2 regions of the Streptomyces sp. P6-2-1 genome follow, and region 1 is predicted to be linked to the other one. Evidence: riboswitches for the same ligand, from Rfam matches in the RefSeq annotation. Region 1 holds a riboswitch; the other holds the start of a gene.
The links. A riboswitch is a leader RNA that binds a small molecule or an ion and turns the genes downstream of it on or off. The one in region 1 is predicted to bind thiamine pyrophosphate.
Positions count from the first base shown of each region.

Region 2: it holds a riboswitch for thiamine pyrophosphate, as region 1 does, so the genes downstream of both, ACQYWQ_RS27460 (purine-cytosine permease family protein) here and thiO (glycine oxidase ThiO) in region 1, are expected to answer to the same signal.

Region 1 covers NZ_CP192513.1:1,474,079-1,488,919, reverse strand. The annotation lists gene ACQYWQ_RS06570 (class II 3-deoxy-7-phosphoheptulonate synthase) at 1-1,203, shown strand, start outside; gene ACQYWQ_RS06565 ((2Fe-2S)-binding protein) at 1,409-1,732, shown strand; gene bfr (bacterioferritin) at 1,759-2,277, opposite strand; gene ACQYWQ_RS06555 (sulfite oxidase-like oxidoreductase) at 2,474-3,148, shown strand; gene ACQYWQ_RS06550 (deoxyribonuclease IV) at 3,227-4,090, opposite strand; gene ACQYWQ_RS06545 (hypothetical protein) at 4,110-4,460, opposite strand; gene pknB (Stk1 family PASTA domain-containing Ser/Thr kinase) at 4,732-6,648, opposite strand; gene ACQYWQ_RS06535 (hypothetical protein) at 6,783-7,196, shown strand; gene ACQYWQ_RS06530 (thiazole synthase) at 7,257-8,060, opposite strand; gene thiS (sulfur carrier protein ThiS) at 8,067-8,279, opposite strand; gene thiO (glycine oxidase ThiO) at 8,276-9,406, opposite strand; TPP riboswitch at 9,423-9,533, opposite strand; gene ACQYWQ_RS06515 (TerD family protein) at 9,774-11,885, shown strand; gene ACQYWQ_RS06510 (NAD(P)/FAD-dependent oxidoreductase) at 12,097-13,314, shown strand; gene ACQYWQ_RS06505 (Rv2175c family DNA-binding protein) at 13,430-13,795, shown strand; gene thiE (thiamine phosphate synthase) at 13,895-14,632, shown strand; gene metF (methylenetetrahydrofolate reductase [NAD(P)H]) at 14,690-14,841, shown strand, end outside.
Region 2 covers NZ_CP192513.1:6,507,783-6,522,623, reverse strand. The annotation lists gene ACQYWQ_RS27495 (MDR family MFS transporter) at 45-1,688, opposite strand; gene ACQYWQ_RS27490 (TetR family transcriptional regulator) at 1,934-2,617, opposite strand; gene ACQYWQ_RS27485 (hypothetical protein) at 2,933-3,625, shown strand; gene ACQYWQ_RS27480 (hypothetical protein) at 3,678-3,980, opposite strand; gene ACQYWQ_RS27475 (DEAD/DEAH box helicase) at 4,171-4,491, shown strand; gene ACQYWQ_RS27470 (M4 family metallopeptidase) at 5,026-7,065, shown strand; gene ACQYWQ_RS27465 (carboxylate-amine ligase) at 7,249-8,388, opposite strand; TPP riboswitch at 8,661-8,755, shown strand; gene ACQYWQ_RS27460 (purine-cytosine permease family protein) at 8,747-10,249, shown strand; gene thiM (hydroxyethylthiazole kinase) at 10,296-11,096, shown strand; gene thiE (thiamine phosphate synthase) at 11,093-11,746, shown strand; gene ACQYWQ_RS27445 (siderophore-interacting protein) at 11,802-12,629, opposite strand; gene ACQYWQ_RS27440 (FecCD family ABC transporter permease) at 12,657-13,673, shown strand; gene ACQYWQ_RS27435 (FecCD family ABC transporter permease) at 13,670-14,824, shown strand; gene ACQYWQ_RS27430 (ABC transporter ATP-binding protein) at 14,821-14,841, shown strand, end outside.

The DNA.
Region 1 (14,841 bases):
TGCGACGAGCTGCGCACCCGGATGGGAGCCGTCGCCCGCGGCGAGGCGTTCCTCCTCCAGGGCGGCGACTGCGCCGAGTCCTTCGACGCCGTGACCGCCGAGCACATCCGCGCCAAGCTCAAGACGATCCTCCAGATGGGCGCCGTCCTCACCTACGCGGCCTCCGTGCCCGTCGTGAAGGTCGGCAGGATCGCGGGCCAGTACTCCAAGCCCCGCTCGAAGGACACCGAGACCCGCGACGGCGTGACGCTCCCCACCTACCGGGGCGACTCCGTCAACGGCTTCGACTTCACGGAGGCCGCCCGCGTCCCCGACCCGGACCGCCTGCGCCGCATGTACCACCACTCGGCCTCCACGCTGAACCTCGTGCGCGCCTTCACCACCGGCGGCTACGCGGACCTGCGCCAGGTGCACGCCTGGAACCAGGACTTCGTGCGCACCTCGGCCTCGGGCCAGCGCTACGAGCAGCTCGCCCGCGAGATCGACAACGCGCTGAACTTCATGCGGGCCTGCGGGACCGACCCGGAGGAGTTCCGCACCGTCGAGTTCTACTCCTCGCACGAGGCGCTGCTCATGGACTACGAGTCGGCGCTCACCCGCGTCGACTCGCGCACCGGGCGGCTCTACGACGTCTCGGCGCACATGGTGTGGATCGGTGAGCGCACCCGCCAGCTCGACGGCGCGCACATCGAGTTCGCCTCGAAGATCCGCAACCCCATCGGCGTCAAGCTCGGCCCGACGACGACCCCGGAGGAGGCGCTCCAGTACATCGAGCGCCTCGACCCCGAGCGCGAGCCGGGCCGCCTGACCTTCGTCGTGCGCATGGGCGCGGACAAGATCCGCGACAAGCTCCCGACGCTCGTCGAGAAGGTCACCGCCTCGGGCGCCACCGTCGCCTGGGTCACCGACCCCATGCACGGCAACACCTTCGAGGCGGCTTCGGGCCACAAGACCCGCCGCTTCGACGACGTGCTCGACGAGGTCAAGGGCTTCTTCGAGGTCCACAAGGAGCTGGGCACCCACCCGGGCGGCATCCACGTGGAGCTGACGGGCGACGACGTCACGGAGTGCGTGGGCGGCGGCGACGAGATCTTCGTCGACGACCTCCACCAGCGCTACGAGACCGCCTGCGACCCCCGCCTGAACCGCAGCCAGTCGCTCGACCTCGCCTTCCTCGTCGCGGAGATGTACCGCTCGCAGTGAGGTGACAGGACCGGCGGCCGCCGCCGGAACACGCGTGGGGCACGGATCGCCTGTGATCCGTGCCCCATCGGCGTATCCGGGGTTCCTCGCCGGGCTCCGGCAGGGTTAGGTTAGGTTTGCCTCAGCAGGGCGGGTGGGTAGGTCCCCCGACCAGGGAGGCACCCGGCCCGGACGGTCCGGCGGTTTTCGGCAGGAGGTGACCCGCGTGTACGTGTGCTCGTGCTTCGGCATCACGGAGGCGGACGTGCGCGCGCACGCGGAGAGCGGGGCCGTCACGCCCCGCAAGATCGCCTCCGCCTGCAAGGCGGGGACTGACTGCGGCGGGTGCGTCCGCCGCATCCAGGCCCTCCTCGGCCGCGGCGCCTGCCCGCGCAGGGAGGCCGCCGACCGCGACGAGCCGGTGTTCCTGCCCGTGCCGGACACGCGGACCGCCCCCGCACCGGCGCGGCTCCCCGTACCGCTCGCACAGGCTCCCGCGCCGCTGCCGCGGCTCCCGGCACAGGGCGCGCGCCTCGACGACGCCGCCTGAGTCCTCCGGGCCCGTACCCCGCCGCCTCAGTCGGTCGAGAAGCCGCTCGTGCCCGGGCCCGAGGGGTCCGGCTGCTCCTGCGAGATCACCGTCGACAGGTACAGCGGCTCGCCCATCTTCTCGATGAGGTCGAGCTGCGTCTCCAGGTAGTCGATGTGGTGCTCCTCGTCCGCGAGGATCGCCTCGAAGACGTTCGCCGACGTGATGTCGTTCTTGGCGCGCATCAGCTCGACCCCGCGCCGCAGCCGGTCGATCGCCTCGACCTCGATCTGCCGGTCGGCCCGGAACATCTCCGTCACCGTCTGCCCCACCGAGACGTGGAAGAGCCGCTGGTAGTTCGGCAGCCCGTCGAGGAGCAGGATGCGGTCGGTGAGGATCTCCGCGTGGCGCATCTCGTCGAAGGACTCGGCGCGCGTGTACTTCGCGAGCTTCGTCCACCCCTTGTGGTCCTGCAGCTTCGCGTGCAGGAAGTACTGGTTGATCGCCGTCAGCTCAGCCGTGAGCTGCTCGTTCAGGAATTCGATGACCTCGGGGTCGCCCTGCATCGTCCGGGCTCCTTCCAGGAGTACAACTAGGCGGCGGGTACGTCCGGTGGCCGACCGGCTACGGAACGCGCGCATCGTCGCATCACCGGTTCCGCAGCGTCCAGTAAGTGCACGCTTAGTCACGTCTGCCCCCGAAGCCACTCGGGTAACGCCCGCCCGTTCGGCGGCACCCCGTCCGGTCTGTCAGGATGGCCGCATGGGCCAGGCGGAGAGCGAGAGAAGCCGGGCGGAGGACGGAAGGGACGTCACGGCCTCCGCGGGCGGGCCCTCCCCCGAAGCGGCCCGGCTTCCCCCGGGGCAACGGCTCCAGCGCGGCTGGCCGGTCACCCACTACGGGCCCGTGCCGAAGTTCCGGCCCGAGCGGTGGGAGTTCCGCGTCTTCGGCGCGACGGCGGACGGCGACAAACGCGGCTGGAACCACGAGGACTTCACCGCGCTCGGCTGGACCACCGTCGAGGCCGACCTGCACTGCGTGACACGGTTCAGCATGATCGGTGCGGAGTGGGGCGGTGTCCCGGCCCGCGCGCTGCTCGACCTCGTACCGCCCTCGCCACAGGTCACGCACGTCATGGTGTGGGCCGAGTACGGCTACAGCGCCAACCTGCGGCTCGCCGACTTCGCCGCGCCGCGCACCGTCTTCGCCACCCACAAGGACGGCGAACCCCTCACCGCCGAGCACGGCTACCCGGTACGGCTCGTCGTCCCGCAGCTCTACGCCTGGAAGGGCCCCAAGTGGGTGCGCGGCGTCGAGTACATGACCGCCGACCGGCGCGGCTTCTGGGAGGAGCGGGGCTACCACAACATCGGCGACCCCTGGCGCGAGCAGCGGTACTCCTACCAGGAGGAGGCGGGGGACGGGCCGGGACTGTGAGCGCTCCGGCGGGTCACGGGCCGGGGTGGTGGGCCCTTCGGCGGTCACGGGCCGGGGAGGTGAGCCCTTCGGCCGTGCTCAGCCGCGCAGTTCCTTGAGGCGCGCCACGTCCGCGGCGTGTCCCGCCTCGCCGCCCGGCGTCTCGATGATCAGCGGGACGCCCGCCGTCGCGGGGTGGGCGCACAACTCGGCGAAGGCATCCGTGCCGATCGTGCCCGCGCCGATGTTCTCGTGCCGGTCCAGGTGCGAGCCGGCCGCCGCCTTCGAGTCGTTGGCGTGGATGAGCTTGAGCCGTCCCTCGCCCACCTCGTCCACGAGCAGGTCCAGCGTCTGCTTCGCGCCGCCGGGCGCGCTCAGGTCGTGTCCCGCCGCGTGCACATGGCACGTGTCGAGGCACACGCCGAGTTTCGGGTGCGCGTCGAGCGCCGCCAGGTACGGGCCCAGGTCCCCCGTCCGCGCGCACAGCGAGGCGCCCTGCCCCGCCGTCGGCTCCAGGAGCAGGTCCGGGTCGTCCGGGTGGTCCAGCTCGTCGAGCAGCGGCAGCATCCGCTCCCGTACCTGCGCGAGCGCGACCTCGCGCGTGCGGCCCCCGGTCGCCGAGCCGGTGTGCACGACGACACCGCGCGCGCCGATCGCGCGCGCCCTGCGCAGCGAGTGCCGCAGGGAGGCCACCGACTTCTCGACGGTGGCCTCGGTGTGGGAGCCGAAGTTGATGAGGTACGGGGCGTGCACGTACGCGCCGAGGCCCTCGGCCGCGCAGCGCGTGCGGAACTCCTCGTCCTGCGCCCGGTCCCCCGGGCCCGTGGCCCAGCCGCGCGGATTGGCGACGAAGACCTGCACGGCCTCGGCGCCGAGGGCGCGTGCGTACGGGAGGCCGGTCCTCGCGAGGCCCCCGGCGACGGGGACGTGCGCGCCGACGGGGTGACGGGTGTGGGTGTTCACCCGTCCAGGGTGACATGCCCTACGGGAGCACAGGCGGCGAGGCCGCGGTCCCCTCGCCGATGTCGATCTGCGCGTAGCCGGGGTCGGGCGCCGGGGTGGGGGAGCCCTCGGGGGACGCGTCCCGGGGGAACCCGTCCGGCGGTCCGCTCCTCGGCTTCGCCTCCTCGATCGTCCAGTCGGCCGGTGCCTCGAACGAGCACGCGGGGCCGGGATCGGCCGCGGCGCAGGGATCGGCGTCGACGGGCCGGACGGCGGTGTGCCCCGTACGTCCCTCGCTCGCCGGGCCGCCGTCCGACGACGCGCAGGCGGTCGCGGTGACCCCCGCGCCCAGGACGAGTACGGCACTCGCGGCGACAGTACGCAGACGCATGGTTCCCCCCACACGAAACGGCCTCTCCTGTGGAGGCCGAGAGGAAGAGTCTGCCCTGTGGAGCGCGGGTGCGGAGAACGGCTTTCGTGAAGAAACCGTTCAGGTGTGCGGGCGCGGTCGCGCAGGGGCACCGGCCCGCCGCCCGTCCCGGCCCGCCGCCCGTCCCGGCCCGCCGCCCGTCCCGGACCGCATCCCGCCGCGGACCGTCGGCGCACCGGGATCGCCACCGCCCCGGATCGCCACCGCCCCGGATCGCCACCGCCCCGCAGCGTCAGCGCACGCGGAGCGTCACCGTGCTCCCGCGCGGTGCCGTGTCCCCGCCGCTCACCGACTGGTCCCACACGGTGTGCCCGAGGAACCAGCGGGACACCTTCACCTTGAACCCGGCCTCCTCCAGGAGCCCCTTCGCCTCGTCCTCCTGCTTGCCCTCCACGTCGGGGACCTCCACGAGGTCGGGCCCCTTGGAGAGCGTCAGCGTCACCGTGTCGCCCGCCGCGAGCCGCTTGCCCGGTGCGGGGGACTGCTTCGCGACCGCGCCCTCGTCGGCCTCCGAGGAGAAGACCCGCTCCGCCGCGACCTTCACGTCGAGCCCCTTGTCGGACAGCTCCTCGCGCGCCTCCGCCTCGTCCTTGCCGCTCACATCGGGTACGTCCACGGGCGCGCCCCTGCTCACGGTGATCCGCACGGCCGAACCGGCCTTCACGCTCTCGCCCGCCTGCGGCTCGGTGCCGATCACGGCGCCCTGGCTGACGTCCTGGTCGAAGCGCCGCGTGACCAGGCCGGGGTCGAGCCCGCGCCCGCGCAGTGCCGCGCGCGCCTCGGCGAGGGTCTTGCCCGTGAGCCGGGGCACGTCGACCGTACGGGGCCCGAGCGAGACGGTCAGGGTCACTTCGCCGTGGTCGCGGATGCGCGCGCCGGGGGCCGGGTCCGTGCCGAGCACGGTGCCGCGCGGCTCGGTCGCGCTGTAGCGGCCCTTGACGTCCTTGACCCGCAGCCCCGCCTTGTCGAGCCGCCCCTTCGCCTCCCGCTCGCTCTTCGCGAGCACGCGCGGGACCTCCGTGAACTGCCCCGCGTTGACGTACCAGACGCCCGCGCCCCCGCACAGCACGACGACGGCGACGACGACGGCCGACCACAGCCTGCGCCGGGGCCGTCCCACGCCCCCGGAGGTCTTCGGCGGGAGCGGCGAAGGGAGCACGCTCGTGTGCCGCACGTCCCCGGCCGCCGCGCCGGGGCGGGGCAGCGTCAGCGCGCGCGGCAGCACGCTCGTACGGTCCTCGGCGTTGTCGTGCCCGCCCGCGCGCGCCGCCGGGGGCTCCGCGTCGAGCGCCGCCTGATCGAGGTGCGCCGTCGTGTCCCGTACGGCGGCGAGCAGCGCCACCGCGTCGCGCGGGCGGCCCTCGGGAGCGCGCGCCGTGGCGGCGGCGACGAGCGCGTCGAAGGCCGGGTCGAGCCCGGGGAAGAAGCCCGAAGGGGCCGGGACATCGGTGTTCAGGTGCTGGTAGAGGACCTGCGCGGGCGTGTCCCCGAGGTGCGGCTTGCCGCCGGTCAGCATCTCGAAGAGCACGATGCCGCACGCGTACACGTCGGCGCGCTCGTCGACCGCCGCGTCACTGATCTGCTCGGGGGCGAGGTAGGAGACGGTGCCGAGGACGGCGCCCGTCGTCTGCGAGGCCGTGCCCACGCCCCGTACGAGACCGAAGTCGGCGACCTTGACGCGGCCGTCGTCCCCTATCAGGACGTTCTCCGGCTTCATGTCGCGGTGCACGAGGCCCGCGCGGTGCGCGGCGCCGAGCCCGGCGAGCACGGGCTCCAGGATGTCGAGCGCGGCGCGCGGGCTCAGCGCCCCGCGCTCGCGCAGCACGTCGCGCAGCGTGCAGCCCGGCACGTACTCCATCGCGAGGTACACGCAGGCGCCGTCCGCGTTCTGGTCGAAGACGCTCACCACGTTCGGGTGGTCGAGCCGCGCCACCGACTTCGCCTCGCGGATGAACCGCTCGACGAACACCGCGTCCGTCGCGAGTCCCGGGTGCATGACCTTGAGCGCGACCACCCGGTCCAGGCGCAGGTCGACCGCGCGATGCACGGTCGACATGCCCCCTGCCGCGATGAGCGCGTCCACGCGGTACCGCCCGTCGAGGACCTTCCCGACGAGCGAGGCATTCTGATCGGCCGGCCTTGTGTCCACGCGGCGAGTCTACGGGGCCGCGCGGGGCCCTCCGGGGCGGCCGTGTCACGCGGTGTCAGCGGCGGGTGGCACTGTGGACCCGGTCACCGGGCGCTGTCGCCCGCCCTCCACGTGGCCGGACGGAAGGAACTGGAATGAGCTGGGACGTGCTGGTGCTGCGGCCGCCCGACGGGTGCGCCGCGCTGGAGGAACTGCCCCAGGACGCCACGGGGCTTCCCCTCGGGCCGCGCGCCGACGTGCTCACCGCGCTCGCCGGAGCCGTCCCCGACGCGGACCTCTCCGACCCCGCGTGGGGGGTGCTCGAAGGCCCCGGCTGGTCCATCGAGCTGAACATCGGCTCCGATGAGCCTGTCGGCACCGTCATGCTCCACGTGCGCGGCGGCGGGGACGACGTGCTCCCCGTCGTCCTGCGCATCGCCGACGCGCTCGGGGCGCGCGCCCTTGACACGGGGGACGGGACGCTCATGGGGCCGGGGGACACGACGGGGTGGCACGCCTTCCAGGAGTACAGGGACCACCTGACGGGGGCGGCGCGCGGCGGGAGGTGAGGCGGTACGGGCCCGGGGCGGCCCCTCGCCGCCTGCCGCCCCCGCCCCGTCACGCCCCCGTCACGCGCCTCGGAACGCCGGGCGTTCGGGGTCCAGGTCCGCGCGGCCCTCCTCGGGCGAGGAGGGCTCGGCGAAGTGGCGGCGCGGGATGCGGCCCGCGCGGTGGGCGAGGCGCCCCGCCTCCGCCGCGTGCCGCATCCCGCGCGCCATCAGCTCCGGCTCCCGCGCCCGCGTCACGGCCGAGGCGAGCATCACCGCCTCGCAGCCCAGCTCCATCGCGAGCGCCACGTCCGAGGCCGTGCCCGCGCCCGCGTCGAGGATCACGGGGACCCGCGCCCGCTCCGTGATGAGCTGGAAGTTGTGCGGATTGCGGATGCCGAGCCCGGAACCGATCGGAGAGCCGAGCGGCATCACGGCGGCGCAGCCCACGTCCTCCAGCTTCCGCGCCAGCACGGGGTCGTCGTTCGTGTACGGGAGCACAGTGAACCCGTCGTCGACGAGGACCTCGGCCGCGTCCAGCAGCTCCACGGGATCGGGCAGGAGCGTGCGCTCGTCCGCGACGACCTCCAGCTTCACGAGATCCGTGCCGAGCGCCTCGCGCGCGAGCCGCGCCGTGAGCACCGCCTCGCCCGCCGTGTGACAGCCCGCCGTGTTCGGCAGCACGCGGATGCCGAGCCGGTCGAGCACCGAGAGCACCGAACCCTGCGTGCCCGGGTCCAGGCGGCGCATCGCGACCGTCGTCAGCTCCGTGCCCGAGGCGGTCAGCGCGCGCTCCAGGACGTCGAGGCTCGGGGCACCGCCCGTGCCCATGATCAGACGCGAGCCGTACGTGGTGCCGCCGAGAACGAAGGGATCGTCGCCCATGAATCCTCAGCCTCCCTGCACAGCGGTCAGGATCTCGACGCGGTCCCCCGCCACCAGCACGGTCCCCGGCCAGTCGCCGCGCGGCACGACCGTCTCGTTGACGGCCGCGGCCACGCCCGTACGGGCCCGGCTCAGCCCGGCGACGAGCGCGTCGAGCGTCGTGCCGGGGGCGACGGCGCGCTCGGCGCCGTTGACTCTCACGGTCAGGTCGAGGTTCACAGCACGGGCTCCGGGGTTCTCACGAATCGCTGGGGGGTGAAGGGGCGCGCGGCATCCGGCAGCGCGTCGTGGGTCAGGGCGTACGCCATGACAGCGCCCGTCTCGGGGGCGAGCAGGACGCCATTGCGGCCGTGCCCGGTCGCGAGGAGCAGTCCGGGGAGCGCGGTGGGGCCGAGGAGCGGGGCGTTGTCGGGCGAGGCCGGGCGCAGCCCGGCGCGGGTCTCGGTGAGCGCGAGTTCGGTGATACCGGGGAGGAGTTCGTGCGCGTCGCGCAGCAGGGCGTACACGCCGCCCGCCGTGACCGTCGTGTCCCTGCCCCGCTCCTCGCTCGTCGCGCCGACCACGAGTTCACCGTTCTCGCGCGGCACGAGGTAGAGGCTCCCGCCCCGTACGACCGCGCGCACCGTGCGCCGCAGGAAGCCCGCGTACGCGCCGTCCATCCGCAGCCTCAGCACCTGCCCCTTCACGGGCCGTACGGGCACGGCGACTTCGGGCGGCACACCCGCCAGGTCCGTGCTGAAACATCCGGCGGCGAGCACCGTGCGCGCCGCTTCCACGCGCCCGCCGTTCGCGAGCACGACCCCGCGCGCCCGGCCGGCCTCCACCACGAGCCGCGCCGCCCTCGTTCGCAGGAACTCCACCCCGGCGCGTGCGCAGGCGAGCAGCAGCGCCGCCACGACGCGGCGCGGATCGACCTGGTGATCGCCCTCGACGCGCAGCCCGCCCCGTATCCCGGGCGCGAGCATCGGCTCCAGGCGGCGGCACTCACGCCCCGTCAGCCACTGCGAGTCGAGTCCGCGGCGGGTGTGCAGGGCGTGCAGCTCGCGCAGTTCGGCGCGGTCGTCGGTGTCCAGCGCGACGGCGAGCGTCCCGCAGGCGCGGTACCCGAGATCACGGCCGCTCGCCTCGCTCAGCTCGGCGGCGAACTCCGGCCACCGCAGCGCCGACGCGAGACCGAGCGCGAGCAACGCCTCCTCACCGTGGTGCGGTTCGGTGACAGCGGCGAGCATCCCCGCGGCCACGAGCGCGGCCCCGCCCCCCGGCTCGGGATCGACCACGCTCACCCGCGCCCCGCCGAGCGCGGCCCGCCACGCCGTCACGAGCCCGACGATCCCGCCCCCGACCACGACGACATCGGAACCACTGGCCACAAAGCCCCCTCCCTTCGCCGGAATGACCCGGATCAGGTTCATACGGTCGGAGGCCGCAGCCCCCCTCTCAGCCCGGTCCGCCCGGACTCCCGCGGTGTGCGCGGGACAGCCTAACGAGGAGGCGCCAAGCACAGAAGACGGGGGCGGGCCGCCGGGCACGCGCGCCGCCGAGCGCAAGTCCCCGTCCCAAGAATCCGATTGCGCCCCCGCTGTCCCAAGTGGCCGATACAATCACCGTCTTCACCCGGACTCCTCCGTGTGTTCACATCGCGACGCGCGCGGCGGGGAGAGGGGGGACCTCGTGCCGGGTGGGGGTGAAGGCGTGGAGGGCCGCGTGCAGCACATGATCAAGGGAGCCAACGTCGGTCTGGGGGAACTCACCGACGGGGAGACGGGAACGGTCATCGCCGGCCTCGGCTGGGAGAGTCCCGACGGCGAGGGGGACGCGGACGTCTCGGTCCTGCTGCTCGGCGCGGACGGCAAGGTGCGCGGCGACACGGACCTGTACTTCTACAACAACCCCAGCGCCGTCGACGGCAGCGTCCAGCTGCTCGGCAAGACCCCGGTGGGGGAGGGGAGCGAGGACAGGATCAGCTGCGACCTCACGGCCGTCCCCGCGGACGTGACGACCGTGCTCATCGCCGCCAGCCGGTACGGGGAACTGCGCTTCGACGAACTCCACGGGGTACGCCTGACACTGAGCGACGGCGGCGGCGACCCCCTGCTCAGCTACCCGGTGGAGGACCCGGGCCCGGTCAGCGCGCTGATCTTCGGCGAGCTGTACCGCCGCGCCGGGACCTGGAAGTTCCGTGCGGTCGGGCAGGGCTACGAGGGCGGCTTCGCCGCGCTGGTCACCGACCACGGCGTCGACATCGACGACGACGCCGCCGCGGAGACGGCAGCCGCCGCACCGGAACCCGAGCACTCCGGCGGGGAACGGACGGACACCGCCACCACGGACGCCACGGACACCGCCACCACGGACGCCACGGACGCCACGGCCGAGGCGCCCGCGCCCGTGCACCCGCCGCGCGCCGAGACCGCGCCCCCGACCGCGCCCGCACCCGTCCCCGCCCCGCGCGCCGCCGAGGAAGGCCCGGCGCGCCCGGCACGCCCGGCCCGGCCCCGTACCGCCAAGAAGAAGATCACCCGAGCCGCCGTACCCGTGAAGTCCCTCGCCGAGAGCGAGTCCTGGCGCGGCGCGCGCCTCTTCCCCGCGTCCGCGCTCAAGAGCGACGGGGACCGGGAGACACGGGCCACGTCCGTGCTGCTCGCCGTCATGGCGCAGGTGCCGGAGTTCGGGCGGCGGCTCACCGCCGGCTTCGGCGCGCCCGCGGGACGGATGGAGACCTTCACGGAGGTGTCGCTGCCGCACGGCGACTCACCGCGCCGTCCCGACGGAGTGATCCGCGTGGAACGCGCGGGCAAACTGTGGACCGCTCTCGTCGAGACCAAGACCAACGGCAACTCGCTGCGCGCCGAACAGGTCCAGGCGTACGCGGACATCGCGAGCCGGCGCGGTTACGAGGCGGTCGTCACGCTCTCCAACGACGTGGCCCTTGAGGGCAGTCCGCTCGTCGACGTGCGGGTCGACAAGCGGCGCAGGAACAAGGTCGCGCTCTGGCACCTGTCCTGGGCCGAGGTCGCGCACCAGGCCCAGATGCTCATCCGGCACGAAGGAGTGCGCGACGCCGCCCACGCCTGGCTGCTCGAAGAACTGCTCCACTACCTGCGCCACGACAACTCCGGCTGCCACGGCTTCCAGAACATGGGCCCCGCCTGGGTGCCCGTACGGGACGGCATCCAGGACGAGACGCTGTGCGAGGGCGATCCGCGTGCCCTGGAGGCGGTGGAGAGCTGGGAGCGACTCATGCGGCAGGTCTCCCTCGGGCTCGGCGGGGAGCTGGGGCAGCGGGTCATGCCGGTGCAGCGCGCCCGGCGCGGGACCGACGCCGCCGGGCGGCGCACCGAGATGGCCGCCGCGCTGTGCCGGGAGGGACGGCTCACCGCCGAACTGCGCATCGACGGAACGGCGGGGGCGCTGGGCGTCACCGTGGACCTGCGGACCGCGAAGATCCGTACGTCCTTCGACATCGCGGCGCCCGCACAGGGGTACCCGCTCGCCTGGGCCAAGCGGCTCGTGCGGGACCTCGCCGAGGCACCGGCCGACCTGCACGTCGAGACCCTGACCGAGGGCGAGAGCAGCGGGCCGCGCGGCACCCTGGAGCGGCTGCGGTACGAGCCGGGCGAGCTGCTGCCCAAGGGCGGGGAGCGCATCACGGGTTTCCGGCTGTCGCTCTTCAAGGGCATGGGCACACGGCGCGGCAACAGCGAGTCGGGCTTCATCCGCAGCGTCGACGACGCCGTCAGCCGCTTCCACGGCGTGATCGTGGGTCCGCTCGACCGGCTGTACGGGAAGCGGCGCACCGGGGCCAGGCGACCGGTGGCCGTCTGAGCGCCCGGCCCGGCCCGGCACGCTGACGGCTGTGCCGGGCCGCGTACGGCAGGAGTGCCGCCATCCCCGACCACCTCCGCCGTACGGCCCAGGGCGCTGGTTCCTTCGCCCTCGGTCCTTGGTCCCGCATCGCCTGGCGGGGCCTGGTGTGGGCGGGATCTCGTACGGGCGGGGGCTCGGGGGAGGCGGGGAGCGGCCTAGAGTTGCGGGCGTGAGCGGAGATCAGGAGCAGCGGGGCCGGGTCGTTGTCGTCGGCGCCGGGATGGCCGGGGTGCAGACCGTCGTGGCGCTGCGCGAGGAGGGCTACGGGGGCGAGATCGTGCTCATCGGCGAGGAGACGCACGCCCCGTACGACCGTCCCCCGCTCTCCAAGGCCGTACTGCTCGGCAGCGCCGAGACCTCCGCCTTCGACGTCGACTTCGGCGCGCTCGGCGCCGTACCGCGACTCGGGGTGCGCGCGACCGGACTGCGCGCCGCCGCGCACGAGATCGACACGAGCGAGGGCCCGCTCGGCTACGACCACCTCGTACTCGCGACAGGCGCCGCGCCGGTACGGCTCCCCGGCACCGCCCAGCACCCGCACGTCCACCTCCTGCACACCCTCGACGACGTGCGCGCCCTGCGCGAGGTCCTCGCGCGCCGCGCCGAGGTCGCCGTCGTGGGCGCGGGCTGGATCGGCGCCGAGTTCACGACGGCGGCGCGCGAGGCGGGCTGCCCCGTGACCGTCCTGGAGGCCACCGCGCACCCGCTCAGCGGCGCCCTGCCCGCCGAGGTCGCGGAGCCGATGGCGAAGTGGTACGCCGAAGCGGGCGCCCGGCTCCGTACCGGCGCCCGTGTCGCCGCCGTCGAGGACGCGGCCGTCGTCCTGGAGGGCGGCGCGCGCGTACCGGCCGACGCCGTCCTCGTGGGCATCGGCGCCCGCCCCGTCACCGGGTGGCTCGAAGGCTCCGGCATCGACCTCGCCGCGGACGGCTCGGTCCGTACCGACGCCTGGCTGCGCACCTCGCTGCCGGACGTCCACGCGGTCGGCGACTGCGCCTCCTTCCCCTCGCCGCGGTACGGACGGCGCCTCCTCGTGCACCACTGGGACAACGCCCTCCAGGGCCCGCACACCCTCGCCCGCGTCCTCACGGGCGAGGAGGCCGCGCCGTACGACCCCGTGCCCTATTTCTGGTCCGAGCAGTTCGGGCGCTTCGTGCAGTACGCGGGCGACCACGCGGGCGCGAGCCGCCTCGTGCGGCGCGGTTCCCCCGACGGCGCGGCCTGGTCCGTGTGCTGGCTGGGCGAGGACGGGCGGCTCGCCGCCGTCCTCGCGGTCGGCCGCCCGCGCGACCTCGCCCAGGGGCGCAAGCTCATCGCCTCGGGCGCCGTGCTCGATCCCGTACTCCTCGCGGACGCGGCGCGGCCCCTGAAGGCGGCCGCGCGCTGAGCGTCTCCCGGGGCCGCCCCCCCCGGGCGTTCCCGCAGGGCGTTCCCCCGAGCCGTTTCCCCCGGTGGGGACCCTCCCGCTACCGCCGTGCCGCCCGGGATGGCACGCTTGTCCCGTGACCCAGATTGATGCCAAGACCGAAGCGCTCGTCCCCGAGTGGCTCAGCCTCCCCGACATCGCCGAACGGCTCGACGTCGAGGTGACCCGGGTGCGCCAGCTGGTGAAGGAGGGCCAGCTCGTCGCCGTGCGCCGGGGCGAGAACAACGCCCTCTACGTGCCCGCCCTCTTCCTCGACGGCAACCGCATCGTGCGCGGACTGAGCGGGCTGCTGACCCTGCTGCGCGACGACGGCTTCGACGAGGTGGAGATCCTTGAGTGGATGTTCACCCCCGACCCGACCCTGCCCGGCACCCCTGCCCAGGCCATGAGCGAGAACCGTGGCACGGAGGTGAAGCGCCGCGCCCAGGCCCTGGCGGTCTGAGCCGGGCTCCCGGACCACCGTGACCCCACCCCTGCGCGAGTAGCATGATCACCAGGTCATACGAACATGATCACCAGGTCATGCGAACAGGGGTGGGGCATGCCGACCGAAACGCCGCGCGACACGCGCACCGCGCTCGCCGAGAGCCGCCTCTACCTCTGCACCGACGCCCGCAAGCGGCAGAACGACCTCCCCGCCTTCCTCGACGCCGTCCTCTCCGGCGGCGTCGACATCGTCCAGCTGCGGGACAAGAGCCTGGAGGCGGCCGAGGAGCTGGAACTGCTCCAGGTCCTCGCCGACGCCTGCCGCCGCCACGGCAAGCTCCTCGCCGTGAACGACCGCGCCGACGTGGCCCACGCCGCCCGCGCCGACGTCCTCCACCTGGGCCAGGGCGACCTCCCCGTCCCCGCGGCGCGCGCCCTGCTCGGGCCCGACGTGCTCATCGGGCGCTCGACGCACAGCGAGGCGGAGGCCGCGGCCGCCGCGACGCAGGACGGCGTCGACTACTTCTGCACGGGCCCCTGCTGGCCCACCCCCACCAAGCCGGGCCGCCCCGCGCCGGGACTGCCCCTCGTGCGGTACGCCGCCTCGCTCGGCACCGCCCGCCCGTGGTTCGCGATCGGCGGCATCGACGCGGCCCGCATCGACGAGGTCATCGACGCGGGCGCGCGCCGCGTCGTCGTCGTACGGGCCCTGACCGAGGCCGAGGACCCCGAGCACGCGGCGCGCGACCTCGCCCGCAGGCTGCGCGAGGTGCCGCTGCCGCGGGAGACGCGCGCGCCCGCGCCACCGGCACCGTCCACACCTGTCCACCACGTGGACAAGAAGTCCGCGTAACGGGCATAACGCCCGGCTTCGCGCCGCTGACCGGCGGCTACTGGCTACCCTGCCCGTATGGCCTCCGGCACCGCATCCACCTGGACCTCCGACCACCCGACCGTGGCGGAGGTGCTCGCGAGCGGCAAACCGTCCTACTCCTTCGAGTTCTGGGCGCCGAAGACCCCGAAGGGCGAGCGCAACCTGTGGAACGCGCTGCGCCGCGTCGA
Region 2 (14,841 bases), 5.0 Mb from region 1:
CACCCCGCGGGACGGGATGGGGCGGCGCCGGTCGAGTGCGGGGATCAGTCGCGGGCCGCGCCCGCTCCCGTACCGCTGCCGGAGGTCTCCTTGCCGAGCGCGACGGTGTCGCGCGGGGCGGGCACCTCGCCGGAGGCGACGGCTTCGGTGGCCGGCGCTTCGGTGGCCGCGGGGCCGCCCTCGGCGGCGAGGCGCTCCATGCCGCTCGTGGTCTTGAGCGGCTTCTCCTTGATGAAGAGGACCGCGATGATCGCGAGGAAGGCGAAGGGCGTCGCGACGAGGAAGAGGTCGCCGGTCGCGACACCGTAGGCGTGCTCGACGATCTCCTTGATCTGCGGCGGGAGCTTCGTCATGTCGGGTACGGCGTTGCCGCCGCTCTCGCCCGCGGGGATGCCCGCGTCCTTGAAGCCCTTCGTCAGCTCGGTGCTGACCCGGTTGGCGAGGACGGCGCCGAGGACGCTCGTGCCGATCGTGCCGCCGAGGGAGCGGAAGAAGGAGAGCACCGAGGTGGCCGCGCCGAGTTCGTGCGCGTCCACGTCGTTCTGCGCGGCGAGCACGAGGTTCTGCATCAGCATGCCGACGCCGAGACCCATGACGCCCATGTAGACGCTGAGCAGCCCGAAGTGCGTGTCGGAGCCGATGGTCGAGAGCAGGCCCAGACCGGCGGTCATGATGATCGCGCCCGCGACCAGGTAGATCTTCCACTTGCCGGTCGCGGAGATGATCTGCCCCGCGACCGTCGAGGAGATGAGCAGGCCGAAGATCATCGGCAGGCTCATGAGCCCGGCGACGGTCGGGGACTTGCCGAGCGAGACCTGGAAGTACTGCGAGAGGAAGACGGTCCCCGCGAACATCGCGATACCCACGAGGAAGCTCGCCACGGTGGTGAGCGTGACGGTGCGATTGCGGAAGATGCCGAGCGGGATGATCGGCTCCTTCGCGCGGGTCTCGACCCACACGGCGAGCCCGAGCAGCACGACGCCGAGTCCGACGAGGAGCCCCGTCTCGGTCGAGGCCCAGTCGAACTTGTCGCCCGCGAGCGAGGTCCAGATCAGCAGGTCGCAGACGCCCGCGACGATGAGGAAGGCGCCGAGCCAGTCGATGCGGACCTCGCGGCGGATCGTGGGCAGCTTCAGGGTGCGCTGGAGCAGGATGATCCCGGCGAGCGCGAAGGGGACGCCGATGAAGAAGCACCAGCGCCAGCCGAGCCAGGAGGTGTCCACGAGGACGCCGCCGACGAGCGGACCCGCGACGGTGCCGACAGCGAAGACCGCGCCGAAGATACCCGCGTACTTGCCGAGACGGCGCGGCGGGATGATCGCGGCCATGACGACCTGGGCGAGTGCGGTGAGGCCACCGCCGCCGATGCCCTGGAGGACGCGGCTGATGATCAGCGTGACGACGTCCTGCGAGAAGCCGGCGACGAGCGAGCCGACGATGAAGAGGCCGAGCGAGAGCTGAAGCAGCAGCTTCTGGTTGAAGAGGTCCGCCAGCTTGCCCCACAGCGGCACCGTCGCGGTCATCGCGAGGAGTTCGGAGGTGACGACCCAGGTGTACGAGGACTGGCTCGCGCCGAGGTCGGCGATGATGCGGGGCAGGGCGTTGGCGACGACGGTGCCCGCGAGGATGGCGACGAACATACCCGCCATCAGGCCCGACATCGCCTGGAGTATCTGGCGGTTGGTCATGGAGGTCGGCGACGACTCGGTCGCCTCGGCTGTGCTCACGTTGTCCTTCTTGAAAGGGAGACGGTGGTACGTGTGTGGGGGCGGGGCGGAGCCCGTACGGCGGGGCCGCTTCCGGGTCCCCGGGAGGCGGGCGGCGGTGCCGTACTCCGGGACGGTCGGGGGACGAGCGGTGGTGGCGGGGAGACGGGACGAGGACACCCGGGGCGGCGGACCGGCGCCGTGTCCCGGTGGGGGCTGTCCGCCCGTCAGTCGGTGGGCCGCCGTAGTCCGGCGGCGAGGTGGGCGAAGACCTCGGTGAAGGTCTCCGCGAGGTCGGTGTCCTCGGGGCGCGCGCACCAGTGCTCGAAGGTGACGCGTACCGCCGTGTGGGCCACGGCGGCGAGGAGCCGGGCGAAGAGGGGGATGTCGGCGCCCGCCCACTGCCCCGGTTCCTCGCCCTCCGTTCCCGGGGGCGGGGGCGTGTTCCCTGCGCCTGCCAGCCAGGCGGCGATGGCGCGGGCGAGTTCCCGCTCGTCGCTGGAGTAGGCGTCCATCGCGCGCACGATGAGGTGCGGGGAGCGCTGGAAGACGACGATCTGGAGGCTGAAGAGCTCTTGCCGTTCCTCGAAGGCCGTCAGCTCGCCGACGAAGGCGGCGTGGACCGCCTCCAGCGGGGTGAGCGTCGCGGGAGCGGTGCGGACCGCCTCGCGGATGCGTTCCGATACGCCTTCGTCGATCACCACGAAGGCGTCGTCGTGGCTGGCGAAGTAGTTGAAGAAGGTACGGGGCGAGACTCCCGCCGCCTCACTGATCGCCTCGACCGTGACGTTCTCGGCCCCGTGCTCCGCGGCGAGCCGGATGGCGGCCTCGGCGAGGGCGGCGCGGGTCGCGCGCTTCTTCCGCTGCCGGAGCCCGCCGACGGGCGCGTGGTCGTTCGTCACGTCCTGCATATTAGGCAAAAATGCAGAGCCTGCAAACTCTCGCTCGCAAAAGCCGCGAACACGAGCAAACGGATACACACTCACTCGTCTGGCACATTCACGGTGGATGCGGATATATCCGCCGATCACTCGCACCCCATGTCACGAACGAGCAACCGCCCGTACGGATTGCTCGCCACCTGTGCAGTCCATGTGATGTTTTCGTGTGCGCGGCGCACTTCAAGTGCCTCTCACGAAAGGGTGATCGGCCCGCTTCGCACGGCGCGTCCGCACCCCGGGCAGGCGGACTCGTGCGCGCGCGCCCAAAAAGACCAGGGGGTGGGGATGAACGGGCGGAGACTGCCCGGCGAGACCGTGCTCGGCGCCCTCACCCGGACGAGCGAGGAGGAGCGATCCGTGGACGCCAACCAGACCATGCCCCGGGGCGGGCCGGGTTTCGCGCCGCCACCCCGCCCCCCGGCACGGCGGGGAAGGTTCCGCCGGTCACGCACGCCGGCGACGGTCTTCGCCGTGATCGTCCTGGCCGTCTCGGGGCTGTACTGGTGGTACTTTCTGCGCCCCAACAGCGATCCGCGCGCCCTTCGGGGCACTCCGCCCCTGGAGAGCATGGACAAGGTGCTCACGGAGTTCGGACTCGCTCTGCCGTCGTGCGAGACGGAAGGGCTGCGGTGGTCGGGGGACTCGGAGGGAGCTGACAGGAGGCTGCTCTTGAGCTTTCGCGTCGAGAAGCAGTGCCTGAACGCGTACCTGCGGAAGTACGGTGCCGACCCCGGCGACGGGACAGAGTGGTCGACCAAGGATTCCGGGTCCCGAGTGGACTCCTTGCCGGACGATCGGTCGGTTCCCCCCATGTCAGAGACCGACCTGGAGAGGTTCGGGCTCACCAGCCGACCGGGAACCGTCTGGCTGACCTGGGATTTCCAGCTGCCCGGCGACATCACGCTGCTGCTCACGAGCGAGGCGCGCGGCGCGCTGGAGCAGGTCTACGTCAGCACGGTGTCCAACGGCGAATTCTGAGGTCCGCGCGGGAACGGGTCGGTGCTCCTCCCGAGGAGCACCGACCCGCCGCTCACACCGGCGCCGTCCCGTTCCCCGTCGCCCGCCCCGATTCCGCCGTGTCCTCGCTGACCCAGTCGAGGAGGATTTCGCCCTCGGTGCCGGTCGGGAGGCGCAGGATGAGGGCCAGGCCGGCGAGGTCGGCGAGGGCACGGGAGCCGGATGCGGCCTCCAGGGTGACCGTCCAGGGTTCACCGTGCCCCTCGGGCCCGTCCGAAGGCTCCAGGACCGCGAGGGCGACGACGACGTCGATCCCGGCCGCGCTCACCCCCGTGCCCTCGCCGACCAGCAGGGCGGGACCTTGGTAGCTGCGCATGGGTTCTCCTCGCCTCGCGCGCCGGACACTCCGCCCTCCAGGCTGCTCCGGCCGGACCCCGCGCGCATCCCGGCGAATGCCCCGCTTCGCACCGTTTGACAGAAATGACCGTGATGAGACGCTGGGTGGTGCGGGCACCGCAGTCGCGCGCCCCGTACGCACCGGGGCCCCGCACCACCCAGGAGGCCGCATGTCGAAGCACCACCGCTCCCAGTCCGAGGAGAACAGCCCCCGTCGGGGGATGCCGCGCAGGCCCGATGACGACCGGCTCGCCGCGCGCACGGAGGAGGAGCGGGTACGGGCCGGGCTCGACGCGTACAACCCCGGCGAGGTCCCCCCGGCGACGGACACCAATCCGCCCAGGCGGGTGACCGAGAGCCGGCAGTACCAGGACGAGAAGACGGAACTCGACCGCGAGGTGCGCAAGGGCGAGATCCGCCCGGACGGGCTGGAGTCGCGCCGGGAGCGCACGGAGGACGACCCGTACCCGCCGACGCGGTACGAGGACTGAGCCGAGCCCGCCGGGCGGGGAGAGCGGCGGCGCGGTGCGGACCGGGCGGTGACCCGGTCCGCACCGCGCCGCCTTTTTGTGCGGCTCGCGTGCCCGTGAGGGCAAGAAATACGAAGGAGACGCGACCTCCGGGGCACATTTTCCGGCCAACGGGGGCTCAAACCTGATGATCTATGCGCGTCACACGGGGCGGGTCCCGGGAGGAAGCGGGGAGAGACGGGCCATCCGGACGATTCAGCGGGCGGCGACATTGCGGGCACATGTCGGCGGGGGACGAAGCGGGGCTTTCCCGGCCGGACGGCAAGCGGCTTCTTTTCCAATTCTTTCCCGGGGAACGGGTCCGCATAGCGGCCCCGCGCGTCCGGGAGCCGAACGGAATCCGCCAACCTCGTGATGCGCACCTGACAAGCACGCGCCGGGGCTGCCACAGTCTCCCTCGGCCAGCGGTCGGGCACGCTTCTTCCCCACCGCCCACCGCGGGCTCTTCGTCACCCCACCGGCCGCCTGTGCGCGGCCCGTTGAAGGAGCCCTTCCTTGAGACGAACCTCCTCCCGTCGCGCCGCCGCCACCGGCGGCGCGCTGCTCGCGGTCTCCGCGCTGCTGACCGCCGCGACGCAGACGGGCGTGGCCACGGCCGCGCCCGCCCCCACAGGGAAAGCCGCCTCGGCGGCCAGGCCGGGAGCCCTGCCGGCGCAGCTGACCCCTGATCAGCGCGCCGAACTCATCGCCAAGGCACAGAAGAAGAGCGCGGCGACCGCCGAAGAGCTGAGTCTCGGCGCTCAGGAAAAGCTCGTGGTCCGCGATGTGATCAAGGATCAGGACGGCACGCTGCACACGCGCTACGAGCGCACGTACGACGGGCTGCCCGTGCTCGGCGGCGACCTGGTCGTCACCACGGACCCGGCCGGCGCGACCGGCAAGGTCGTACGGGCCTCGCAGGCGAAGCTCAGTGGTGTGAGGACCACGGCGAAGGTCCCCGCGGCGACCGCGCAAGAGCAGGCGCTCGGCGCGGCGAAGGCGCAGGGTGCCGCGAAGCCGGCGACCGACCAGGCGCCGCGCAAGGTGGTGTGGCTCGCCGGGGGCAAGCCGGTGCTCGCGTACGAGACCGTCATCGGCGGGCTCCAGGAGGACGGGACGCCCAACGAACTGCACGTCGTGACGGACGCGGCGACGGGCGCGAAGCTGTACGAGTACCAGGGCATCGAGAACGGCACGGCCAACACGCAGTACAGCGGCACCGTGACGATCACCACCACCAAGTCCGGGTCCACGTACAACCTGACGGACGCGACGCGCGGCGGGCACAAGACGTACACACTCGCCAACAAGACCTCGGGCACGGGCACGCTCGTCTCGGGCCCCGACGACGTGTGGGGCGACGGCAAGGGCACGACGCCCGAGACCGCGGCGGCCGACGCGGCCTACGGGGCCCAGGAGACCTGGGACTTCTACAAGGACACCTTCGGACGCAACGGCATCCGCGGTGACGGCGTGGCCGCGTACTCGCGCGTCCACTACGGCAACCAGTACGTCAACGCGTTCTGGGACGACAGCTGCTTCTGCATGACGTACGGGGACGGGTACGGGAACGCCGCGCCGCTCACCGCCCTCGACGTCGCGGGCCACGAGATGAGCCACGGCGTCACCTCGGTGACCGCGGGCCTCAACTACAGCGGCGAGTCCGGTGGGCTGAACGAGGCGACGAGCGACATCTTCGGCACCGGCGTGGAGTTCTACTCCAACACCGCGACCGACCCGGGTGACTACCTCATCGGCGAGAAGATCGACATCAACGGCGACGGCACCCCGCTGCGCTACATGGACAAGCCCAGCAAGGACGGCGCATCGGCCGACAACTGGTCGTCCACGCTCGGCAACAAGGACGTGCACTACTCCTCCGGGCCCGCGAACCACTTCTTCTACCTCCTCTCGGAGGGCAGCGGCGCCAAGACCGTCAACGGGGTGAGCTACAACTCGCCGACGTACGACGGCCTTCCGGTCACCGGCATCGGCAGGGACAAGGCGCTTCAGATCTGGTACAAGGCGCTCACCACGCAGTTCACCTCCACCACCAACTACGCGGGCGCCCGTACCGGGACGCTCGCGGCGGCCTCCTCGCTCTACGGGGCGACCTCGGCCGAGTACAAGGCGGTGCAGGACGCCTGGGCGGCGATCAACGTCGGCGCCCGCTCGGGGGGCGGCACGGACCCGGGCACGCCCGGCGGGACGGTCTTCTCGTCCACCACCAAGGTCGCGATACCGGACGCCGGTTCGGCGGTCACCTCCTCCGTCGCGGTGACGGGCCGCAGCGGCAACGCGCCGTCGAACCTGTCGGTCTCGGTGGACATCACGCACACCTACCGCGGTGACCTCGTGGTGGACCTCGTCGCCCCCAACGGCACGAGCTACCGCCTCAAGGGCTCCAACGCCTCCGACTCGGCCGACAACGTGAAGGCCACCTACACCGTCAACGCCTCCTCGGTCGCCGCCAACGGCACCTGGAAGCTCAAGGTGCAGGACGTCTACTCGGGTGACACCGGGAGCATCAACGGCTGGTCGCTGACCTTCCCGTAAACCCCCTGCGCGACCTCGGCGGAACGACCCCCGCCGCACGTGGTGCCCCGGCCGCCCGAGGTGGCCGGGGCACCACTCCGTGCCAACCGGGGCCGGAACAGCGCGGTCCCGCACCTCCGTCCGCCCGTGTCCCCGCCCCCCTCCCTCCGTGCCCCCCGCACCCCGTCCGCCCCGCTTCCCCCGTCAGCCCACCACCCCCCACTCCCCCACGTCCCCCGGTCCCTGCGCCACCGCCCGCTGGCGCCGCGCGGGCTCGCCCCGGCGGAGCACGTCCCGTACCACCGCGGTGACCTCCTCCTCGTCCCCGAGGTCGGCCAGTGCCTCGCCGACGTGGTCGAGCAGCGCGGCGACCGCCTCGCCCGCCGGCACCGCGGTACCGCTCCCCGGGTGGACGAGCGAACCGCCGACCCCGTACCGCGCCGCCGTCCACAGTGCGGCGGCGACGTCGTGCGCGGGGACGGGCGCGGGGACGCGGCCCGCCGCGCGTTCGCGCAGCGCCGTCACCACGAGCGCCCGCGTGAGCCCGGCCTGCGCGGCGACCTCGCCGACGGTCGGCATGACGTCGGCGACGCGCACCTCCAGGGTCGGGACGTGCGCCGACGGGCGCGCGAGCCAGTAGGCGTTGCGGGCGCGCTCGGGGAGTACGCCGGTCGCGAAGAGCCTGCGGTGGGTCGCGTCGTAGTCGGCCGCGTCGGCGAAGTACGGCGGGATCTGTGTCGTGGGCCAGCGCGAGAGGACCATCGTGCGCCAGCTCGCGAAGCCGGTGTCGACGCCGTGCTCGTACGGGGAGTTCGCCGAGAGCGCGAGCAGCACGGGCAGCCAGGGGCGGAGGTGGTCGAGGGCGTGCACTGCGGCCTCGCGGTCGGGGACGCCGACGTGGACGTGGCAGCCGCAGGTCTCGGTGCCCCGGGCGAGGAGCTGGTAGAGCCCGGAGACATCGCGGTAGTGCGGGGCCGCTGTGGGGGTGCGGGGCGGCGCGTGGCGGGCGGCGGTGCCGTGGGCGAGGACGCGGCAGCCCGCCTTCTCCGCCGCCTCGACGAGGCGCTCGCGGGCGGCCGCGACCTCGGCGCGCAGCTCCGGCAGGTCCGCGCACACCGGGCTCGTGGTCTCGATCATGCTGCTGAGGAGTTCGCGCTGCGGGACCGTCACCGCGCCCTTGGGGTGGAGCCTGTGGTGCACGTCGAGTACCCGTTCGGCGGCGTCGACAGGGACCAGGGTCTCGGCGTCGACCAGCAGGAACTCCTCCTCGACACCGAGCGTGGGGGGTGCGCTGTGGGCCGCGGGTAAGCCCGCGCCCCCGCTCTGCGTTGCGCTGGCGGGCATGCGGCAGCTCCTCGGGAGTGGACTGGGTCGCGGCGGGCCCGAACGGCGGGCCCCGGGGCCGGGCCCATCCACCTTGCCGACGGCGCGAGTGACGCACGAGAGCGCATACGGGGCGCCCCGGCGCACGGAGTCCGCGATTCCGCCGCGCGGCGGGGCGGGCGTGACAGGGCCGGTCCCCCGTTGCGCCGGAGGCGCTCTCCCCGGGTTCCGCCCCGGGCCCTGCCCTCCGAGCCCCGCGGGGGCTCGCTCACCGGGCGCGTTACTCTTGCCCCACACCGGACACGGGGTGCCCCGCCAGGGGGCTGAGATCACACCCGTCGAACCTGAACCAGCTCGTACTGGCGGAGGGATGTCTTCCATGTCATTGCCGCATGCCCCCGGTCGCGCCCCGGAGGGCGCGGCTCCGCAGCAGGCCGCCCGGGTCTTCGGCGGCCGGATGCCCGAGGCCCCGGGGGATCTGCGCGTCGAGGCGCACGGCATCGCGCCCGTGCCCGACGACCGGCGCTACGGCGGTCCCGGCCGGCTCTTCACGGTGTGGTTCGCGCCGAACCTCACCATGACAGGCGTCTTCACGGGCACGCTCGGCATCGTCCTCGGTCTCGACTTCGCGACGGCGCTCGCGGCTGTCGTCGCCGGCACGCTGCTCGGCGCTGTGCCCGTCGCGTACCTCGGTACGTGGGGCAGCAGGACCGGGGCCGGTCAGCTCCCCCTCTCGCGGCTCGCCTTCGGGCCCGCCGTCGTGCTCCCCGGCATCCTCCAGTGGCTCTCTTCGATCGCGTGGGACGCGCTCATCGGTCTCTTCGGCGGGGACGCGCTCGCGCGTCTCTTCGACTGGCCGTTCTGGCTCGGGGTGCTCGTCATGATGGCCGGGCAGGGGCTCGTGGGCGCGCTCGGTTACGAGGCGATCCACCGGCTCCAGAAGCTCATGTCCTTCGTCCTCGCCGTGGCCTTCGTGGTCCTCGCCGTGAAGATGCTCGACGGCGTGAGCCCCACGACGTCGGGCAGCGCGCACGGCATGGACCGCTTCGGCGCGATCATGCTGACCAGCACGGTCGCGCTGAGCCTGTCGCTGTCCTGGGCCCCCTACGCGAGCGACTTCAGCCGCTATCTGCCGACGGAGACCTCGCGCACCCGGATGTTCTGGTACACGCTGCTCGGCGTGAGCCTGTCCTTCGTCGTCGTCCAGACGCTCGGCCTGTGGGGCGCTTCGGTCTTCACCGACCAGACGGCGGGCGGCGTGGAGAAGCTGCTCGGCGGGGGCTGGCTCGGCGCCTTCGGGCTGCTCGCCGTCGCGCTCGCCGCGCTGTGCAGCAACGCGATGAACGACTACAGCGGCTCGCTCGCGCTCCAGACGGTGGGCGTGCGCGTCCCGCGCCCGCTCGCCGCCGCGGGCGCGGCGGCGCTCGGGCTCCCGCTCGTGCTGTGGATGCACGCGGCCGACACGACCGCGCGCTTCCAGAACGTGCTGCTCTTCGTGGGCTACTGGATTCCCGGGTTCGTCGCCGTGGTCGTCGTGGACTGGCGCGCGCGGGCGAGGGAGCGGGCCCGCACGGGTACCGGGCACGCAGGTACGGGGCATACGGGTACGGGGCACACGGGTACCGGGCACGCGGGTACGGGGCGGACGACCGCGGGGCTCGACCTCGCCGCCGAGAGCGCGCGCCCCGTGCCGTGGTGGCCCGCGCCGCTCGCCTTCCTCGTGGGCTTCGGCGCCGCCGTGCCCTTCATGAACACCTCGCTGTACGCGGGCCCGGTCGCCGACGCGCTGCACGGCGCCGACCTCGCGTACTACGTCGCCTTCGCGGTGGCACTGCTCGTCTACGCGCCGCTGCGGCTGCGCACCCGGCGCGCCGCCGCGTGAGCCCCGTGCCGCCGCCTGATCCCCGTCCCCCCTCTGGAGTGCCCTCATGACCACGGACCATCTGGAAGCCACCCGTGCCGCGCTCGCGCGGGTGCGCGGCGCCGAGCCGCTCGTGCAGTGCCTGACCAATACGGTCGTCACGAACTTCACGGCGAACGCGCTGCTCGCGCTCGGGGCCTCGCCCGCGATGGTGGACATCCCCGGCGAGGCGGACGCGTTCGCACGGATCGCGGGCGGAGTGCTCGTCAATCTCGGTACGCCGCACGCCGAGCAGCGCGCCGCGATGACGGAGGCGGCGAAGGCGGCGCGCGAGGCGGGCACGCCGTGGGTGCTCGACCCGGTCGCGATCGGCGCGCTCCCGGTGCGTACGCCGCTCGCGCACGAACTGCTCGCACTCGGTCCCGCGGTCGTACGGGGCAATGCCTCCGAGATCCTGGCGCTCGCCGGTGCCGGGGCGGGCGGGCGCGGCGTGGACGCGGCCGAGAAGGTCGAGCAGGCCGCGGAAGCGGCGCGCGAGCTGGCCCGTACGAGCGGCGCGGTCGTCGCGGTGTCGGGCCCCGTGGACCTCGTGACGGACGGGGCGCGCACGGTGCGGATCGCGAACGGGGACGCGCTGCTCACGCGGGTGACAGGCGGGGGCTGCGCGCTCGGCGCGGTGATGGCGGCCTTCACCGCCGTCACCGAGGACGCGTTCGCGGCGACGGTGGCCGCGGTGACGACGTACACGGTCGCCGCCGAGTCGGCGGGCGAGGGGCGCCCAGGACCCGGGACCTTCGCGGTCCGCTTCCTCGACGCGCTCGCCGCGCTCCGGGACGCGGACCTCGTGGCGCGGGCGGCGCTGTCGTGAGGCCCGATCTGTCGGTGTACCTGGTGACCGACACCGCGCAGTGCGCCGCGCGCGGGCGGACCGTCGCCGAGACGGTCGCCGCCGCCGTCGCCGGCGGGGTCACCGCGGTGCAGGTGCGGGAGAAGGACGCGGGCGGGCGGGCGTTCCTTGAGCAGGTGCGCGCGGTGGCCGGGGTGCTGCCCGCGCACGTGACACTCCTCGTCAACGACCGCGTCGACGTCTACCTCGCCGCCCGGGCCGCCGGGGCGCGCGTGCACGGCGTCCACGTGGGCCAGTCGGACCTGCCCGTCGCCGCGGTACGGGACCTGATCGGCCCGGACGCGCTGCTCGGCCTGAGCGCGGCGACGCCGGAGGAGCTGGCGGCGGCCTCGGCGGCACCCGTCGACCACGTCGGTGTCGGCGCGCTGCACGCGACGACGACGAAGGCGGACGCGCCGCCCGCGCTCGGCGTCGAGGGCTTCGCGCGCCTGCTCACTCCGCCGGGGCTGCCCCCCGCCGTCGCGATCGGCGGCGTGGTGCCGGGCGACCTGCCCGCGCTGCGCCGCGCGGGCGCCGCGGGCGCGGCGGTCGTCTCGGGGATCTGCGCGGCCGCGGACCCGGAGGCGGCGGCGCGCGCCTACGTGGCGGCGTGGGAGCGGGGCGCGCGCTGAGGCGGACGCCGCACGGGAGGCCCGGGCCCGCCCCCGGCCCTTCGGGTCGCCGCGCTCAGACCGTCTCGGCGACCTTGGCGCGCTCGTGCTTCCAGTAGCCCGAGAACGTGATGCGGTCCTTCGGCAGGCCCGCGCGGTGCAGGTGGCGGCGTCCCTCGGTGGCGAGCTTCGACTCGCCGACGACGAAGGCGTAGCCCGTCGCGGCGAAGGACTCGTGGCGGCGCAGCGCCGCGAGGGCGGCCTCGCCCGGCACGGCGTGGGCGTCGTCCCGTACGACCCAGGTGATCTCGATGCCGTCGGGCGCTTCGAGTTCCCTGCGGTCACCGGCGAGGGGCACCTCGATGAGGGCACGGCCCCGCGTGTGCGCGGGCAGCGAGCGCAGGATGCCGGCGAGGGCGGGAAGGCCGCTCTCGTCGGAGACGAGATGGACCTCGCTCGCGTCCTCGGGGCAGTCGAAGACGATGCCCTGGTCGTAGAGCGCGACGGGGTCGCCGGGCGCGACGGAGCAGGCCCAGATCGCCGCCGCGCCCTCGGGCTCGCCGCCGGGGCCGCAGTGCACGACGAAGTCGATGTCCAGCTCGCCCGTCTCGGCGCGGAAGCCCGCGACGGTGTAGTTGGCGCAGTGCGGCCGGATCTCCTCGGGGAGCGCGAAGTACGGGTCCCACCAGCGCTGTCCCGAGAGTTCGGGCAGTTCGAAGCCCGTCTGGTGCGGGAGGCGCAGGAAGAGCCTGAACCAGTGGTCGTAGCCCTGGTACGGGAAGGTCGCGAACTGGGGGCCGGTCACCGTCACGCGGTGCATGGACGGGGTGAGTCGCGTGCCGCGCAGCACCTCTCCGCGGAACAGGGTCGGGTTCTTCGGCATCAGCCGGGGGTTCTTCGCCACGGAATTAGGCTAGCCTAAGCTGACTTCGTGCCCAAGCCTCACCCTGTGTTCGCCCCCCGCCGTGGGGGCGCACTCGTTCTCCTGTCGCTCCTGCTGCTCCTCATGGCGGTCGCGAGTCTCCTGCTCGGCAGCAACCACCTGTCGGTCTCCGCCGTGCTCGACGGCCTGACCGGCTCGGGCTCGCGCGCCGACCACTCCGTGGTGTGGGGCTCGCGCGTACCGCGCACCGTGCTCGGCGCCCTCGTCGGCGTGTGCCTCGGCGTCGCGGGGACCGTGATGCAGGGGCACACGCGCAACCCCCTGGCGGACCCCGGCCTGTTCGGCGTCTCGGCGGGCGCCGGGCTCGCGGTCGTGCTCGGCGCGTACGTGTGCGACGTACGGAGCGGCGGGGCGACGGTGTGGCTCGCGCTCGCGGGGGCCGCCCTCGCGAGCGTCGCCGTCTTCGGCATCACCGTCGCGGGCAGCGGCACGGCGAGCCCCGTACCGCTCGCCCTCGCGGGCGCGGCCGTCTCCGCGCTCCTCGGCGCGCTCACCTCGTTCCTCACGCTGACCGACCGTGATTCGCTCGACGCCTACCGGCTGTGGGTCGTCGGCTCGCTCGCCGGGCGGCAGACCGATGTCCTCACCTCCACCTGGCCGTTCATGGTCGCCGGGCTGCTCCTCGCCGCGCTCAACGCGCGCGCGCTCGACAACCTGTCCCTCGGTACGGAGGTCGCGCACGGCCTCGGCGAGAACGTGCCGCGCGCCCGCGTCGTCGGCCTCCTCTCGCTCACCCTCCTGACCGCCGCGGCGACCGCCGTCGCGGGCCCCATCGGCTTCGTGGGCCTCACGGTGCCGCACGTCGCCCGCGCCCTCGTCGGCACCGCGCACCGCTGGGCGCTGCCCGCGGCCGGGCTTGTCGGGGCCGTCCTCGTCCTCGCCGCCGATGTCGTCGGGCGGCTCGTCGCAGGGAGCGCCGAGATCGAGGTCGGCATCGTGCTCGCCGTGATCGGCGGTCCCGTCTTCGTCGCGGTGGCACGCCGCAGATCGCTGGTGGCGCTGTGAGACACGACATCCGGGTAAGGGAACGGGCCGCCGACGGCGTACGGGCACCCGCGGGGCCGGACGGCCTCACGCCGCGTACCGGCACACGGCCCGTCACGCCCCGTACCGGCGTGCTGATCGGGCCCGTCGGGCTCGCCTGGCGCCCCCGCGTCCTCGTGGTGACGCTCGTCGCGCTCGGGCTCGCCCTCGCGCTCCTCGTCGCCTCCGTCGCCGTCGGCGCGACGGCTCTCCCGCCGCTCACCGTGGCCCGCGCGCTCACCGGGGGCGGCAGCCCGACCGACCACTTCCTCGTCGTGACGCTGCGGCTGCCGCGCGCCCTCACGGGTGCGCTCGCCGGGCTCGCGCTCGGCGTGGCGGGCGCGCTCACGCAGACGTTCACGCGCAATCCGCTCGCGACGCCCGACATCCTCGGCGTGACCTCGGGGGCCTCGCTCGGCGCGGTCTCCGCGATCGTGCTGGGCGGCGGCGGGTACGCGATGGGCGCGGCCGTGCTCGGCGGCACCGTCCCCGCGGCGGCGACGGCGGGCGCGCTGCTCGCGGCGGTGCTCGTGTACGGGCTCGGGCTGCGCGGCGGGACACAGAGCTACCGGATCGTGCTCGTCGGGATCGGCGTCGGGGCCACGCTCGACGCGCTCACGAGCTATCTGCTCGTCAAGGCGCAGATCACGCAGGCGACCGCCGCGTCGGAGTGGCTCGTCGGGAGCCTGTCGGGTACGTCGTGGACGAGCGTGTGGCCGCTGCTCGTCTCGACGGGGACCGGCTTGCCGCTCGCCCTCGCCACCTCGGCCGCGCTGGCGCTCGGTCAGCTCGACGACGACGTGGCGACGGGCGTCGGGCTCGCGGTGCGCCGCCACCGGCTGCTCGTCATCGCACTCGCCGTGCTGCTGACGGCGGGCGCGGTCGCCGCGGCGGGCCCGGTCGGCTTCGTCGCCTTCGTCGTGCCGCAGATCGCGGTACGCGTGAGCCGCGCCGCGCGGCCTCCGCTCGCGCTCTCCGGGCTGCTCGGCGCGGCCCTCGTCCTCGGCGCCGACCTCGTCGCGCGCACGCTCTTCCCCTGGGAGGTGCCGGTCGGAATCCTCACGACCGTGGCCGGTGCCCCGTACCTGATCTGGCTGCTCGTGCGGCACCGCAAGGAGATGACGTCGGCATGACCGTTCCGAAGGCCACA